Regions from separate parts of the Nonomuraea terrae genome, predicted to be linked through region 1. Evidence: riboswitches for the same ligand, from Rfam matches in the RefSeq annotation. Region 1 holds a riboswitch; each other region holds the start of a gene.

Region 1 (5,525 bases):
ATCATGGTGAACCGGCCGCCACTGCCCCGAGGCGTCCACCTGGTGGACACCGTCGAGGCCGCGGCGGCCTGGGCGGCTCAGGGGTAGCGGCGGGGGGTGTAGACGGTGCCCTGGGGGGTGAGGCGGGTCGTGGAGGAGCCGATGATCAGCAGGCAGCGCATGTCCACCTGGTCCGGGTCCAGCTCGCCGAGCGTGGTGACGGTGACGGTCTCCTCCGCGCCGCCGACGTTCCGTCCGATCACCACCGGGGTGGCGGGGTCGCGGTGCCGCAGCAGGATGTCGCGGGCGGCGGGCAGCTGCCACGTACGGCTGCGCGAGGCCGGGTTGTACAACGCCAGCACCAGGTCCGCGCGGGCGGCGGCCTCCAGCCGGCCGGCCACCACCTCCCACGGCTTGAGCAGGTCCGACAGCGACAGCACGCAGTAGTCGTGCCCCAGCGGCGCACCCACCCGACTGGCCACCGCCTGCGCGGCCGTCAGCCCGGGGACCACCCGCACCGGCACGTCGGGGAAGTCCGCCGCGACCTCCAGCACCGCGCTCGCCATGGCGAACACGCCCGGATCCCCGGACGACACCACCGCCACCCGGGCGCCCTCGCGGGCCAGCTCCAGCGCGTGCCGGGCCCGCTCGGCCTCCACCCGGTTGTCGGTACGGTGCCGCCGCTGGCGCGGGTTCGGCGCCACCCGGTCCACGTACGGGCCGTAGCCGACGATGTCGGTGGCCGCCGCCAGCGCCTCCTGCGCCTCCGGCGTCAGCCACGGCCGCCCCGCCGGGCCGAGCCCGACCACCACGACCTCGCCCGCGGTCGCGGCGGGCGCGGGCTCGGGCACGAACGTCCGTTCGGACGGGCTGGCGAGCAGGGCCATCGAGAAGTACGGCACGCCGTCCGGGTCCACGTCCTTCAGCGGCGCGACCCGCTGGGCGGCCATGGTGGCGCGCTCGACGTACCAGGCGTCGTCCAGCCGGCCGGCCTGCGCCAGGGCGTCGCGGACCTTGCCGAACGTCCGCCCCAGCTTGAGCACCGCCGCCGAGTCGGTGCCGGCCAGCTTCTCGGCCAGCACGTCGGCGGGCAGCGTGCCGGGCAGCACGGTGAGCACCTCGTCCCGCTCGACCAGCGGCCGGCCGAGCACGGCGGAGGCGGCGCTGACCGAGGTCACCCCGGGCACCACCTCGGTCGGGAAGCGGTGGGCGAGCCGCTTGTGCATGTGCATGTACGAGCCGTAGAACAGCGGGTCGCCCTCGGCCAGCACGACCACGGTCCGCCCGGCGTCCAGGTGGGCGGCCAGCCGCTCGGCGCAGTCGGCGTAGAAGTCGTCCAGCGCGCCCTGGTAGCCGCCCGGATGGTCGGTGGTCTCCGTGGTCAGCGGGTAGAGCAGCAGCTCCTCGATCTGGCCGTCCCGCATGTACGGCTCCGCGATCGAGCGGGCGATGCTGCGCCCGTGCCGGGCCGAGTGGTAGGCGAGCACGTCGGCCGCGCCGATCAGCCGCGCCGTCTTCACCGTGACCAGCTCCGGATCCCCCGGTCCGAGCCCCACCCCGTACAGCCGTCCCGTCACCGCGTTCACTCTTCCTCGCTCGCGATGGCGTTGACCGCCGCCGCCGTCATGGCACTGCCGCCGCGGCGGCCGTGCACCACCAGGTGATCCAGGTCGCTGTCGGCCAGCGCCCGCTTGGACTCGGCCGCCCCGATGAAGCCGACCGGGATGCCGAGCACCGCGGCCGGTCGGCCCGCGCCCTCGGCGACCAGCTCCAGCAGCCGGAACAGGGCCGTCGGCGCGTTGCCCACCGCGACCACCGCGCCGTCGAGGCGGTCGCGCCACAGTTCGAGTGCGGCGGCGCTGCGGGTGGTGCCGAGCCTCGCGGCCAGGTCCGGCACGCTCGGATCGGTCAGCGTGCAGACCACGTCGTTGTCGGCGGGCAGGCGGCGCCGGGTGACGCCGGCGGCGACCATGTTCGCGTCGCACAGCACGGGCGCGCCCCGGCGCAGCGCCTGCCTCGCGCGGACGACCACGGACGGCGACCAGTCCAGGTCCGTCACGAGGTCGGTCATGCCGCAGGCGTGGATCATGCGTACCGCCACCTGCGCCACCTCGGGCGGCATCCCGTCGAGGTCGGCCTCGGCGCGGATCGTGGCGAACGAACGCCGGTAGATCTCGGCTCCGTCGCGGATGTAGTCGGTCAAGGGTGCCTTTCCTCGTATCCGTCGCCGGTGGCGACCATCTGCACGACATCACCGCGGGGGAGTCCGCAGCGGCGTTCGCAGCCCGCCCAGTGCACGGGCGTCGGTGGGGGAGCGTCCAGGGCGGCCACCCAGCGGCGGGCGTCCTCCTGCACGTCGGCGCGTGACTTGGCGCATCCCGGACGGCCGGTGCAGGCGGTCACGCCGATCCAGGGGGAGGCCGGGTCGGTGACCAGCCCGGCCGCGCTGAGCGCTTCGGCCGCGTGGTCGGCCGCCTCGGGGGCCAGGTCCAGCAGGATCACGCTGCGCCACGGTGTCAGCCGCACGGGCGCGCCTTGTGCGGCGATCGCCACCGCCTGCGCGCCGCTGAGCCGCCCGAGCGGCACGACGGCCTCCAGCGCCACCCGCCCATCCCGCTGCGGGACGACCCCGGCCCGCCGCGCGCCGGACTCCCCGGAGGGCCGGGGCACCGTGGCGGAGCCGTCCAGGCCGAGGCGCGCGGCGATCCGGGCGGCGCCGTCCGGGATCTCGGCGAGACGCCAGGACTGGGCGCGTTCGTCGAGGAAGGCTTCGGCGGCGGCGAGCATGAGGCCGGCGGCGGTCCGGGCGTCGGCGGGGAGCGCGGTGCCGGCGCCGGCCAGGAGGAGGCCGTGGCCGGGAACGTACGTGATGTCGGCGTTCAGGCCGATGACGTCGCCCGTGCCGTCGTCCACGGCGAACAGGAAGCGGCCCGGCAGGTCGGCCAGGCGGGGGCGGGCGCACAGGGCGCGGTCCAGGGCCTCCACCAGGGGTTGCGGGTCGAGGAGGCCGTGCGGGCCGCGTCCGCCGAGGGGTGAGGCGACGATGTTGCGTACGCGCTCGTGGGCGGGGGAGGGCAGGAGGCCGGCGGCGGCGATCCGCGCGGCGAAGTCCCCGGGGGAGCGCAGGCCGCGCACCTGGACGTTCGCCCGGGAGGTCAGCTCGATCACGCCCGAGCCGAGCCGCGCCGCGCACGCGGCCAGCTCCCTGAGCTGGGCGGCGGAGATCGCGCCGCCGGGCACGCGGACGCGGGCGAGCGCGCCGTCGGCGGCCTCGTGCACCTGCAGAGCGCCCGGGCAGGCATCGGGACGCACACGCTCGGGGGTGGTTTCGCCTGCTTCCGGGACGTCGAGGTGGCCAGGGACGGGGGTGTGCGGCTGGAGCGGTCCCGGGCCGGCGGCGGGAGGCGCTTGCCCGGAATAGTCGGCTATGGGCACGAGGAGGATGGTAACGCCACTTCTGTGAAGCGGCAGTTCTGCCGTAGGCTCCCGGTAGGCGATGGCAAAGGGAGGAAGCCGGTGCGAAACCGGCGCGGTCCCGCCACTGTGACTGGGGAGCGAACCCCACCGCAAGGCCACTGCCCGGCGACGGGTGGGAAGGTCGGGGTGAGCGCTGATCCGGGAGCCAGGAGACTCCTGCCGTCGCGTCACCCGCTACTGGGGCGAGGACCCCGAGGGAGGATTGCGCCGTGCCAGGCGACAGCCGTACCGTCCTGCTGCTCTCCACTTCCGACACCGACCTGCTGAGCGCCCGCGCCGGCGGCGCGGCCTACCGCCTGGGCAACCCCGCCAGGCTCGCCCCTGACGACCTGCCCGAGCTGCTGGAGGGCGTCGACCTCGTCGTGGTACGGCTCCTCGGCGGCCGGCGCGCCTGGGAGGAGGGCCTCGACGCGCTGCTGGCCGGGCCGCGCCCGGTCGTGGTGCTGGGCGGCGAGCAGGCTCCGGACGCCGAGCTGATGGAGCTGTCCACGGTCGCCGGCGGTGTGTGCGCCCAGGCCCACGCCTACCTGGCGCACGGAGGGCCGGACAACCTGACCGAGCTGCACGCGTTCCTGTCGGACACGGTGCTGCTGACCGGGCACGGGTTCGCCCCGCCCGCCCCGACGCCGTCGTGGGGGCGGCCGGCGCGCGAAGCCCGGTCCACGCGCGGGCCGGTGATCGGCGTGCTCTACTACCGCGCGCACCACTTGGCGGGCAACACCGCGTTCGTCGAGACGCTCTGCGCGGCCATCGAGGACGCCGGCGGTCAGGCGCTGCCGGTCTTCTGCTCGTCCCTGCGCACGGCCGAGCCCGAGCTGATCGAGACCCTGCGTACGGCTGACGCGCTGGTCGTGACCGTACTGGCGGCGGGCGGCGCGCGCCCGGCCACGGCGGGCGCGGGCGGCGACGACGAGGCGTGGGACGTCGGCGCGCTGGCCACGCTGGACGTGCCGATCCTGCAGGGTCTCTGCCTGACCACCTCCCGGCAGGCGTGGGAGGAGAACGACGACGGCCTGTCCCCGCTGGACGCGGCCTCGCAGGTGGCGATCCCCGAGTTCGACGGGCGGATCATCACCGTGCCGTTCTCGTTCAAGGAGATCGACCGCGACGGGCTCACCGTCTACGTCGCCGACGCCGAGCGGGCCGCACGGGTGGCCGGCATCGCGGTACGTCACGGGCTGCTCCGCCACACCGCGCCCGCCGAGCGGCGGCTGGTGGTGATGTTGTCGGCGTACCCGACGAAACACTCCAGGATCGGCAACGCGGTCGGCCTGGACACCCCGGCCAGCGTCGTCCGGCTGCTGACCCGGCTCGCCGAGGCCGGGTACGACGTGGGCGAGGGCTTCCCCGGCGTGGCCGCGCAGGACGGCGACGCGCTGATCCACGCCCTGATCGCCGCCGGCGGCCAGGACCCCGACTGGCTCACCGAGGAGGCCCTCGCGGCCAACCCGGTACGCATCTCCGCCGCCTCCTACGAACGCTGGTACCGCACGCTGCCCGAGGAGCTGCGGGCCGGGATGGAACGGCACTGGGGGCCGCCGCCGGGCGAGCTGTTCGTGCACGAGGGCGACATCGTGCTGGCCGCGCTGCGGGCCGGGAACGTCGTGGTGATGGTGCAGCCGCCGCGCGGCTTCGGCGAGAACCCGATCGCGATCTACCACGACCCCGACCTGCCGCCCAGCCACCACTACCTGGCCGCCTACCGCTGGCTCTCCGAGGAGTTCGGCGCGCACGCGATGGTGCACGTCGGCAAGCACGGCAACCTGGAGTGGCTGCCGGGCAAGTCGGCGGGCCTGTCGGCCGCCTGCGGCCCCGACGCGGCCATCGGGGACCTGCCGCTGGTCTACCCGTTCCTGGTGAACGACCCGGGGGAGGGCACGCAGGCCAAGCGGCGGGCGCACGCCGTGCTGGTGGACCACCTGGTGCCGCCGATGGCGCGGGCGGAATCGTACGGCGACATCGCGCGGCTGGAGCAGCTGCTCGACGAGCACGCCACGATCGCCGCGATGGACCCGGCCAAGCTCCCCGCGATCCGGGCGCAGATCTGGACGCTGATCCAGGCCGCCCGG
Region 2 (5,525 bases), on a different contig from region 1:
GGTCACCCGAGCATGATGTTCGTCGGCCGCGTGCGCGGCTACCCGGTCGCCCGCGAGGGCGCGCAGAAGCTCAAGGAGATCTCGTACGTCCACGCCGAGGCGTACCCGGCGAGCGAGCTCAAGCACGGCCCGCTCGCGCTGATCGGCCCGGACATGCCGACGGTCGCCATCGTCCCCGATGACGAGCTGCTCGACAAGAACCTCACGACGCTCGGCGAGATCCGCGCCAGGGGCGGCCAGGTGCTCATGGTCGGTCACCGCGAGCCCTCCGCCAAGCTGGCCGACGACGTGATCGTGATCCCGAGGAACGAGATCGAGCTCGACCCGATCCTGCTGGCGATCCCGCTGCAGCTCTTCGCGTACTACGCTGCTGTGGCGCTGGGCCGCGACGTGGACAAGCCGCGCAACCTAGCCAAGAGCGTGACAGTTGAGTAATTAACTCTATTTCAGCAACAATCATCCCAGGGTAGTGTTATTCCGCTGCTGACGACATAAATTCGATATGTGCGGCAGCAGTTCGATCAGCAGCGGCCTCATCCCGCCCGCATGTACGACTACATGCTCGGCGGGAAGGACAACTACGCGGTCGATCGCCAGGCCATCGATCAGCTCGCCGAGCTGATCCCGGAGGCGGTCCCGCTGGCCCGCGCGAACCGGGCCTTCCTTCAGCGTGCCGTACGCTACGTCGCCCGCGCCGGAGTCCGGCAGTTCCTCGACCTCGGCAGCGGGCTGCCGACCCAGGGCAGCGCGCACGAGGTCGTGCCCGAGGCGCGGGTGGTCTACGTCGACAACGATCCGGTGGTCGCCGAGCACGCGCAGAGCCTGCTCCGGCCGGGGCCTGGCCGGACCGGCCTGGCCAGGTTCGTCCAGGCCGACCTGCTCGATCCCGAGGACGTGCTGACCAGGGCCCGGGAGTTCCTCGACCTGGACGAGCCGGTCGGCGTGCTGCTGGTGTCGATCCTGCACTTCCTGCCCGACTCCGCCGACCCGCTGGGGGCGGTGGCGGTGCTGCGGGAGCGGATGGCGCCGGGCGGGTTCCTGGTGATCTCCCATGCGACGACACGGGTCACGACGCAGGTCACGACACGAGTCACGACACGGGCCACGACGCGGGCCACGACTGCGGCGCGCCCGCAGGAGCGCGAGCGGCCCCGGGCCTCCGGGGGGCGCGGGGCCGACCGGACACCGGCCGAGATCCGCGCGTTCTTCGGCGACTTCCCGCTGGAGCCGCCGGGGCTCGTCCAGGCCACCGACTGGCGCCCGGACCGGCCCAAACTGGTCGGCGACTGGTCGCTGCCGTCCTCGCTCATGGCCGGTGTCGGGAAGAAAGCCAAGTAAACCCGAATATCACGAAAAATCGCCAATAATAGCGATTCTGAGTGTTGACCACGAGCCGCGTGTACAGCCATGTGTAATGGGTTAATAACCATGGGTAATGGACGGTTCGGGACAGACGCGCATGCCCCGCAGGCGGTTCATCGCCTGGGGGCTCGGCGCGATCGCGGCCGCCGCCGGGTGCGGGGCGGAGCGCGTCTCCGGCGGCGCGGAGGTCCTGCGTACGCGGTTCTCGGTCAACCCCGGCGGGCAGCAGTGGGCGCGTGTCGCGCGGACGTTCGGCGGCGTGGCCCGCTCGGCCGGGTTCCAGACCGGCGCCGGCACCCCGATCACTGTGGTCGGGCTGCCCGCGCTGTCGGCCGCCGAGCTCAACGACGGCCAGGGCGTGGCCGGTGTCACCACCCCGCTGGCCAGGCTCAGCGGCGAGGTCGAGGTCGTGGTCGTGCCCGCCGCCTCCCCTCTGAAGGACTTCGGCGACTTCGGCGCGCAGCTGCTCGCCCGGCCCGCCCAGACGCCGGTGACCGGCGGGCCGCAGGGTGAGCCCGACCACCTGCTCTTCGGGCTGATCGCCAAGGGCCTCGGCGCCGACACCCGCCAGGTCGACTACACCGGTTACCCCAGCGGCAACGAGGCCGCCACCGCGCTGCTGGCGGGCAAGGCCGTGGCCGCCGCCGGGCCGTTGTCGGAGTGGCGGTTCAACATCGGCAGGGGCCGGGTGCGGGCGCTGGCCGTGTCGTCCGCCCAGCGGCTGCCCGGCCTCGACGCGCCGACCCTGCTGGAGTCGGGCGTGCGGGTCGACTTCACCAACTGGGTGGCCGCGTTCGGGCCCGACGGCATGGGTGAGGAGAGCCGCGAGTGGGCGCTGCGCATGTGCGACGACGTGCTGGGCGCGCCCGGCTGGGAGGCCGCCTGCCGGGCGGCCGGCTGGCTGTCGCTGCCGCTCGTCGGCGACGACTTCGAGCGCTGGCTCGGCTCCGAGGTCGCCCGGACGCGGGCCGTGATGCACGGTCTGGGGCTGATCAACTCCACCCGAGCCACAACATGCTGGGGTAGTTGCGGGAACGGCCACTAGATGTAGGATCCTCGTCGTCGCTGGTTCGCCTCCCCCTGAGGCGGAGCAAAAGGGAACCCGGTGTGATTCCGGGGCTGCCCCGCAGCGGTGAGCGGGAACGACCGCCGTCATGTGCACTGGAGCGGATCCGGGAAGCGACGGCCAGTAGGCGCCATGGAGCACGCCCGCGAGCCCGAAGACCTGCCGGCGACTCCGGGCCGCGTGCCCGGAGGCAATGTTCAGGGCCTCGAGGGTGGGCTGAGGGCGTGACGCGGCCGGGTGCTCCGGTGTCGCGGTGCTCTGGCGTGCCCTCACGGGGATGACTTCGCGAGGAGAAAGAGCACGTGACTCAGATCGTTGGGGTTGACCGCCGCCTGGCCATCGAGGAGGCCGCCGCCCGGGTGATCGCCGACCCGGCCAACTCCCGGCTCGCCGCCCGGCTGCTGGCCGAGGAGATCGCCGAGGAGACCGCGGCGCACGGCGTGCGGTCGTTCTCCGAGTCGATCGCCGCCACCCACGCGGCCGGGCTGATCCAGGACGGGCTGGCGGAGTTCGTGGCCGCGCACGCGGCCGAGCTGGACGGGCTGATCTCGCGGGAGGCGGACGACCGGTTCGAGTACTTCGGGCTCCGCACCGTCCACGACCGCTACCTGCTACGCCATCCGAAGACCCGGCGGGTGCTGGAGCGGCCGCAGCACTTCTTCCTGCGGGTGGCCTGCGGGCTGTCGGAGACCGTCGCCGAGGCCGCCGAGCTGTACGCGCTGATGTCGACGCTGTCGTACCTGCCCAGCTCGCCGACGCTGTTCAACTCGGGGGCGCGCCGCCCGCAGCTGTCGTCCTGCTTCCTGCTCGACTCGCCGCGCGACGAGCTGGAGGCCATCTACGACCGGTACGGCCAGGTCGCCCGTCTGTCCAAGTACGCCGGCGGCATCGGCGTCTCCTGGACCCGGGTGCGCTCGCGCGGCTCTCTGATCCGGGGCACGAACGGCCTGTCCAACGGCATCGTCCCCTGGCTGCGCACGCTCGACTCGTCCGTGGCGGCGGTCAACCAGGGCGGCCGGCGCAAGGGCGCGGCCTGCGTCTACCTGGAGACCTGGCACGCCGACATCGAGGAGTTCCTCGAACTGCGCGACAACACCGGCGAGGACGCCCGCCGCACCCACAACCTCAACCTGGCCAACTGGGTGCCCGACGAGTTCATGCGCCGCGTCGAGGCCGACGAGACCTGGTCGCTCTTCGACCCGAAGGACGTGCCCGACCTGACCGACCTGTACGGCGAGGCGTTCACCGCCGCCTATCGCGCGTACGAGGCCGAGGGCCGGTTCGCCCGCCAGATCCCCGCGCGGACCCTGTACGGCCGGATGATGCGCACGCTCGCCCAGACCGGCAACGGCTGGATGACCTTCAAGGACGCCGCCAACCGCACCTCCAACCAGACCGCCCGCCCCGAGAACGTCATCCACCTGTCGAACCTCTGCACCGAGATCCTCGAGGTCACCAGCGACGCCGAGACGGCCGTGTGCAACCTCGGCTCGGTCAACCTGGCCGCCCACCTCGCCGGCGGCGACCTCGACTGGGAGCGGCTGCGCCGGACCGTCCGCACCGCCGTGCGTTTCCTCGACCGCACCATCGACCTCGGCTTCTACCCGACGCCCGAGGCGGAGGCGGCCAACAAGCGGTGGCGGCCGATGGGGCTCGGCGTGATGGGCCTGGCGGACGTGTTCTTCACGCTGCGGCTGCCCTTCGACTCTCCGCGGGCGCGGGAGCTGTCCACCAGGATCGCCGAGGAGATCGCGCTCGCCGCGTACGACACCTCGGCGGACCTGGCGGCCGAGCGCGGCCGGCACCCGTCGTACGACGAGACCAGGGCGGCAGGGGGAGTGCTGCACCCCGACCACTACGGGGTGAGCTCGCCGCGCTGGGAGGCGCTCCGGGAGAAGATCGCCGTGACGGGGCTGCGGAACTCGCTGTTGATCGCCATCGCGCCGACCGCCACGATCGCCTCCATCGCCGGTTGCTACGAGTGCATCGAGCCGCAGGTGTCCAACGTGTTCAAGCGCGAGACGCTGTCGGGCGAGTTCCTGCAGGTCAACCGCTATCTGGTGGCCGACCTGCAGGCGCGCGGGCTGTGGACGCAGGAGATGCGCGACGCGATCAAGCGGGCCGACGGCTCGGTGCAGACGGTGCCCGGCATCCCCGACGACCTCAAGCTGCTGTACCGCACGGCCTGGGAGCTGCCGCAGAAGGCGCTCATCGACCTGGCCGCGGCGCGGCAGCCGTACGTCGACCAGGGGCAGTCGCTCAACCTCTTCATGGCCAGCCCGACCATCGGCAAGCTCTCCTCGATGTACGCCTACGCCTGGAAGAGCGGCCTGAAGACGACGTACTACCTGCGCTCACGCCCGGCGACCCGGATCTCCCAGACGACGGTCGCCCAGCCCACGCCGGCCCAGCCCGTCGCGGACGTGATCGCCTGCTCCCTTGAGAACCCCGAGACCTGCGAAGCGTGCCAGTGAAGGAGATCTTGTGATGTTGCTCGACCCCGGGATGGATCTGACGCTCCGCCCGATGCGCTACCCCGACTTCTACGAGCGTTTCCGCGCGGCCATCCGCAACACGTGGACGGTCGAGGAGGTGGACCTGCACACCGACCTCGCCGACCTGGCGAAGATGACGCCGCAGGAGCGGCATTTGATCAACCGGCTGGTGGCGTTCTTCGCGACCGGCGACTCCATCGTGGCCAACAACCTGGTGCTCAACCTCTACCAGCACGTCAACGCCCCCGAGGCGCGCCTGTACCTGAGCAGGCAGCTGTTCGAGGAGGCCGTGCACGTGCAGTTCTACCTGACGCTGCTCGACACCTACCTGCCGGATCCGGACGAGCGGGTCAAGGCGTTCGCCGCGATCGAGCACATCCCGTCGATCCGCGACAAGGCGGAGTTCTGCTTCAAGTGGATCGACTCGATCGACGGCCTGCGGCGGCTGGAGACCGCGGACGAGCGCCGGCAGTTCCTGCTCAACCTCATCTGCTTCGCCGCCTGCATCGAGGGCCTGTTCTTCTACGGCGCCTTCGCGTACGTCTACTGGTTCCGCTCCCGGGGGCTGCTCGGCGGGCTGGCCACCGGGACGAACTGGGTGT
Region 3 (5,525 bases), on a different contig from region 1:
GTCCAGCAGTGGAAGAAGTACGAGCGGCCGCTCACCGAGAGCGACCCGCACAAGAGCGGCCCCGAGCGCGTGGACGGCAAGTACTTCGCCTACACCGGCAACACCAGGTACGGCGTGCAGAACCTCGAGTTCGACGAGCACACCGGAAACTGGATGATGGCCGTCTACCGGGGTGTCAAGCCGCAGTTCCCCAACTACTCCTTCTTCATGGTGGAAAGCGGTGAGAAGCCCAGGACGGGCGAGATCGTCGGCCAGCCGGAGCCCGAGCAGGGCGAGCTCCTCACCCTGGCCCCCGGCGGGCTGGAGGACGCGGCCACCGGCGTCAGGGGCTGGGAGTTCACCGGCGAGTACGGCCTGGTCTCGCTCGGCGACGGCCGCTACTACGTCGCCAAGGCCGGGACGGTGACCGAGGACGGCGTCTCCAAGCACACCGGCGTCGCCGAGCTCTACCGCTGGACCGGCCAGACGCCGACGCCGTTCGTGAAGGGGTGATCCGAAGCCTTAGCGGTCTGTCATAAATCTTGTTAAGGTCGTCCCTCAATCCTCAAGTTCAGGTAAAGGGAGGGTCATGAGGGCCACCGCGAAGATCGCGATCGTTGCCTCCGTGCTGGCCGGGGCCGCCGTCCCGATGGCGGTGACGGCGCCCGCGGCCGGTGCGCAGGCCGCGCCGGCCTGGGTCGCCTATCACGGCGTCAGCGCGGCCGACAGCGTCAAGCGTTTCCACCAGCTCAGGGACCAGGGCTACCGGCCGATCACGGTGAACGTCTCCGACGGGCAGCGGTACGCCGCCGTGTGGGTCAAGGACGGTTCGTCCGCCGCGTGGGGCATGTGGCAGGGCATGTCGGCGAGCGGGTTCCAGAAGCGGTTCGACGCCGAGCTGAAGAACGGCCTGCAGCCGGTCTCCGTCTCGGCCACCGGGCCGGCGAGCTCGCCGGTGTTCGCCGCCGTCTTCGAGAAGAAGAGCAGCAAGTTCGTCTCGAAGTTCGGCCTCACTGCGTCCGCATTCGCCGCCGCCACCGAGAAGGCCGCCGACCAGGGGCTCGCGCTGACCTCCGTGGACGCGTACGGCACCCCGGGCGACATCCGGTACGCGGCCGTGTGGAGCGCCAACACCGGCGGCGCCTGGTACTACACCTACGGCAAGTCGCGGCAGCAGCACGAGGCCGAGTTCTACGCCAGGAAGGAGAAGGGTTTCCGGCCGGTCACGATCGCCGTGGCGCCCGACGGCACGTACACCGCCGTGTGGCGCAAGGACGGCGTCCAGTCGTGGGCGCACTACGTCGGCATGAACGGCTCCGGCTACCAGAAGCGCTTCGACGCCCTGAAGTCCAAGGGCCTGGCCCCCGTGCAGGTCAACGCCGAGAACGGCACGTACGCCGCGATCTGGCAGTAACGCGGGCTCAGCGTTTCGTCGCCCTGTCCGCCGTCGCGTCGGCGGCGTGGGCGATGGCCTGACCGGCGGTGCGCAGGCGGCCCGCGAGCTCGCGTTCCCCCGCCCGTCACCTCTCCAGGATGATCGTCGCCCGTCGTGCCACGGGCGACGATCGTCGTGGGCCGCCGCCGCCGTAGAAACGCGGCGTCAGGCCGGGTGCGCACCCCATCGGTCCTGATGGAGGACGGCGGCCAGCGGGCGCCGTCGTCGCCAGCCGTGCCGTTCCAGGTCAGGGGTCTCTTCGAGGTGGGTGACCGGGCCGAGGCACAGCCAGGCGACCGGGCGGATCCCGGTGGGGATGCCGAGCAGGTCCTGGACGAAGGGCTCGCGGTAGAACGACACCCAGCCGACGCCGAGCCGTTCGGCGGTCGCGGCCAGCCACAGGTTCTGGATGGCCAGGCACACCGAGTACAGGCCGGCGTCCGCGATGGCGTGACGGCCGAGCACCGCGGGGCCGCCCCTGTCCGCGTCATAGGTGACCACGACGGACAGCGTCGATTCGAGCACCCCATCGATCTTGATCCGGGCGAACCGCTGGGCGGCCTCGCCGTCGAGGGTGGCGGCGAAGGTGGCCCGCTCGTGCTGTACGTGGTCGTGGAAGGTGCCGCGGAGCCGGACGTCGCGCACCACGAGAAAGTCCCATGGCTGGGACAGCCCGACGCTGGGTGCGGCGTGCGCCGCCGACAACACGCGGTGCAGCACCTCGTCCGGCACGGGCTCGCCGGTGAACTGGCCGCGCACGTCGCGACGGCGGTGGATGACATCGTAAAGCTGGCTGTTCAAGGCAGGCTCCCGCTGCGTCGCGCCCCTGGTGGGGCGGTGGGCGCGAGGCCGGTCTTCGGACTCCCGGATCAACGCCTGACCGCCCGCCTTCCCAGCCCTCGCGGGCCAGTGGCTGTGCTGCGCACGTGGGCGGCGGCTTCCCGGTCACCGCGGCGGGCCCGTGCCGGAATCACACCGGCTTCCCGATTCTCCTCGCGACCGCGAGGCACCTCGCAACGTCTTGCCAGGGGGTATCGTAACCGATCACCGAAGTCGCGCTGCTTGGGATGTTTCCGGCCGATCGAGCGGCCTTGCCGAGGTGTGGCCTTGGCCCGCGGGGACGGCCGGGACCACCAGGCGGGGTGGTCGGTGGCCGGCCTCCTCGATCCGCCTCATGGTCGCGGTCCGCCGCCTACAGGGCCGACAGCAGTGCCGTCACCTGCTCCAGCGGCTCCTGGCCGATCGGGCGCACCGCGACCGTGCTCGCGCCGGCCGCCCACAGCGCCTTCACCTGCGCGGCCGCCTCCTGAGGAGTGCCGGAGGCCGTCGCCACGTCCTCCGGCGCGATGCCCAGGAAGCCCGCCTGCCCCTCCACCAGCGATCTGTCGACCTCGCCGCCGGTGTGCAGGTAGGTGAAGACCACCAGCTCGTGGTCGCCGTCCGCGCCGATCCGCTCGACGATGCCGGGCAGATCGGCGGGCCCCACGCCCTCGGGCACGATCGTGCCCTGCGCCACGCGGCCGGACAGCGCCAGCGAACGCGGCCCCTTCACCCCGGCCAGCACGGGCGGCGGCACCGCCGGCGGATGCACGAGCGACACCCCGTCGAGCCGCACCGCCCTGCCGTCGAGGGTGACCGTCTCACCGCGCAGCAACGCCCGTACGGACGTGATCGTCTCCTCCAGGAGGGTCAGCGGCGACGGCACGGCCGCGCCCACCTGGCGCATCCACTCCGGAACGCCGTGCCCGATGCCGGCGGCCAGCCGGCCGGGGTGCAGGCGGGCCAGGTTGGCCAGCTCCATCGCCAGCAGCATGGGGTTGCGCAGCGGCGCGGGCGTGATGCCGATGCCGACGCGCAGCCGCGAGGTGACGGCCAGCGCCGTGGCCGCCGCCGAGATGCCGCCCGTCCAGCCGAGGTCCTCGACCACCCACAGATCGTCCACGACCGTCTCGTCGAGCGCCCGCGCGAACGGGACCAGCCGCTCGGGCGGCAGATCGCGGTCGAACATGACTCCCAGCCTCATGGTGCCCTGCAGTAGTAGCGGAACAGCCGCCCGGTCTCCGAGTACCCGGCGCGCAGGAAAGCGGCGGCGGTCGGCACGTTGCCGACGTCGGTGCCGGCGATGACGCGTTCGACGCCGGCCTCGGCGAGCGTGCGGGTGCCCCTGGCCAGGAGGTCGTCGACGTAGCCGTGACCGCGGTGCTCGGGGACGACGCCGATGTAGGCGATGGAGCGGTCGTCGGGGGCGACCAGTCCGACGGGGGAGTCGCCGAGGTAGCCGATGACGAACCAGTCGGGCTCGGCCTTGCGGTTGACCAGGTCGTCGTACACCCAGCGGGCCTCGTGCTCGGCGCCGACCCTGGCGACCTCGGTGCGCGTGTCGTGGTCGAGCGAGCCCTCGGAGATGCGGACGAGGAGGTCGATCACCTCGGACGGGTCCATCCGGCGCGCCGGCCGGTACGTCAGCCGGCCCCGGTCGTCGGGCAGGTCGTCGGGCAGGTCGTCGGGCAGGTCGTCGGGCAGGTCGTCGGGCAGGTCGCCGCCGGCCGCCCATGCGAGCAGCAGCCGCTCGACCTCCATGACGAACCCGGCCCCGATCAGGGCCTGGTGCGCGACGGCGCGATCGGCGGCGGGGGTGAGCCCCGGCTTGAGTGAGATGTCGTGGATCGTCTTGGCCACCCCCATCTCCTGGAGGCTCCGGCGCAGCAGCGCGGCGGCGGCCTCGGGATCGGGGCCGGGGTCGAACTGCCAGACGAGCACCGGGTCCGCGCCTTGGTAGGGGGCCCAGTAGGCCAGGTGGGCCCGCCCTTCGGCGAAGCACCACTCGGGGCGGGTCCGGCCGCCTTCGCAGGCCGCCCGCAGCTGGGCGCGCGCAGGCTCGGGGAACCGGTCGATCAACGTGAAGCCCTCCGCGCGTGAGGGGGCGCTCCCGCGAGTGCCCGCGATGACCTGACCATGCTCTCGCAGGTTCGGCACATCTCGCGCCGGGTCAGGCGGCGTCGGCCAGTGACGCGTGCGCCTCGCGGAGGGAATCGCTCGTCTCGAAGTGGCGGTCGAGGTTGGTGATCGTCAGCAGGTGGCGGATCATGCCGGGCGCGAGCACCAGGATCATCCGGCCGCGCTGGCGCCGGACCTGGTTGAGCGTGGCCACGAGCACCCCGAGCCCGACCGAGTCGCAGAACGGCACCTCGGTGAGGTCGAGCACCACCTTGAGCGGATCGGCGGCGGTCAGCACCTGTTCGAGCTCGGCCCGCAACCGGGGGGCTCCGGCCACGTCGAGGTCGCCCACGACATGGATCACCGTACAGGGGTCCTCTCGCCAGCACCTGACCACCATGGGACTCACCTGCCCGACCCGCCGAAAGTTATGCTCATTTCTTACATATGTTCTGCATTGCCGTTTTAGTCGTTGGTGTAACACTCGGCTTGGCGGTTGGTGCGGAACTGGGCTTTTGCTGGCGAACTTTCAGCTGGTCGGAGCCGAGAACGAGCTCGATGCCGTCGATGTCCACTTCGCGGAGCTCGGCGCCTGGAATGGCCTCGGCCACGACTTTCGCCGATTGTTCCAAACCCGCGCCATAACGGATGACCGTTTTGCGGTAATCCTTCTGATTTGTGTTTCCGGGCTGCCCCGGCACCTTGAACCCGTACGCGACCAGCGCCGTCTTCATGCGCGCGGCCAGGCCCGTGATGAGAGTGCCGTTCTTGACCTTGAGCGAGATCTGCCCCGGCGCGGGCGGTGACGGCTTGGCCGACGCCGCCGTCGGCGGCGAGGCCACGGCGGTCGGCGTGGGCCGCGCCGGGTCCTGGTCGGCGTCGATCTTGGCGAACATGTCGCGGGCCGCCCGCTTGTCCCACAACACCGCCGACTCGCCGGTCGGGGTGCGGAAGTCGACGTCGGCCAGCGGCACGTCGGCGAACGTCACGTCGTCGAGGGAGACGTCGCGCAGCTGCGTGGCCAGCCCCAGCAGGCCGTCGTCGGGATCGACCTTGACCGTGCCGAGCGTGCTGTTGACGAACGAGGCCAGCTTGGCCGGGTTGGCCAGCGTGTCGGCGCTCAGCGCCCGGTTGAGCAGCGCCGAGATGACCTGCTGCTGCCGGTCGATGCGGT

Evidence for each region. Region 1 has a riboswitch for cobalamin ahead of cobN (cobaltochelatase subunit CobN). Riboswitches for the same ligand answer to the same signal wherever they lie in the genome.
Region 2: linked by a shared signal. The riboswitch ahead of ACIBP6_RS25140 (ribonucleoside-diphosphate reductase subunit alpha) and the one ahead of cobN (cobaltochelatase subunit CobN) in region 1 are both predicted to bind cobalamin.
Region 3: linked by a shared signal. The riboswitch ahead of bluB (5,6-dimethylbenzimidazole synthase) and the one ahead of cobN (cobaltochelatase subunit CobN) in region 1 are both predicted to bind cobalamin.

What each region holds. Positions count from the first base shown of each region.
Region 1 is NZ_JBITLL010000001.1:563,163-568,687, forward strand. Features, by position in the region: gene ACIBP6_RS02720 (cobalt-precorrin-6A reductase) at 1-87, shown strand, start outside; gene ACIBP6_RS02725 (precorrin-2 C(20)-methyltransferase) at 78-1,556, opposite strand; gene ACIBP6_RS02730 (precorrin-8X methylmutase) at 1,562-2,182, opposite strand; gene cobG (precorrin-3B synthase) at 2,179-3,414, opposite strand; cobalamin riboswitch at 3,432-3,630, shown strand; gene cobN (cobaltochelatase subunit CobN) at 3,666-5,525, shown strand, end outside.
Region 2 is NZ_JBITLL010000005.1:287,345-292,869, reverse strand. Features, by position in the region: gene glmS (glutamine--fructose-6-phosphate transaminase (isomerizing)) at 1-435, shown strand, start outside; gene ACIBP6_RS25150 (SAM-dependent methyltransferase) at 505-1,338, shown strand; gene ACIBP6_RS25145 (tripartite tricarboxylate transporter substrate-binding protein) at 1,436-2,407, shown strand; cobalamin riboswitch at 2,412-2,609, shown strand; gene ACIBP6_RS25140 (ribonucleoside-diphosphate reductase subunit alpha) at 2,731-4,902, shown strand; gene ACIBP6_RS25135 (ribonucleotide-diphosphate reductase subunit beta) at 4,916-5,525, shown strand, end outside.
Region 3 is NZ_JBITLL010000007.1:87,417-92,941, forward strand. Features, by position in the region: gene ACIBP6_RS34500 (hypothetical protein) at 1-492, shown strand, start outside; gene ACIBP6_RS34505 (hypothetical protein) at 569-1,393, shown strand; gene bluB (5,6-dimethylbenzimidazole synthase) at 1,580-2,215, opposite strand; cobalamin riboswitch at 2,245-2,443, opposite strand; gene ACIBP6_RS34515 (LLM class flavin-dependent oxidoreductase) at 2,607-3,422, opposite strand; gene ACIBP6_RS34520 (GNAT family N-acetyltransferase) at 3,434-4,312, opposite strand; gene ACIBP6_RS34525 (STAS domain-containing protein) at 4,404-4,715, opposite strand; gene ACIBP6_RS34530 (LCP family protein) at 4,786-5,525, opposite strand, start outside.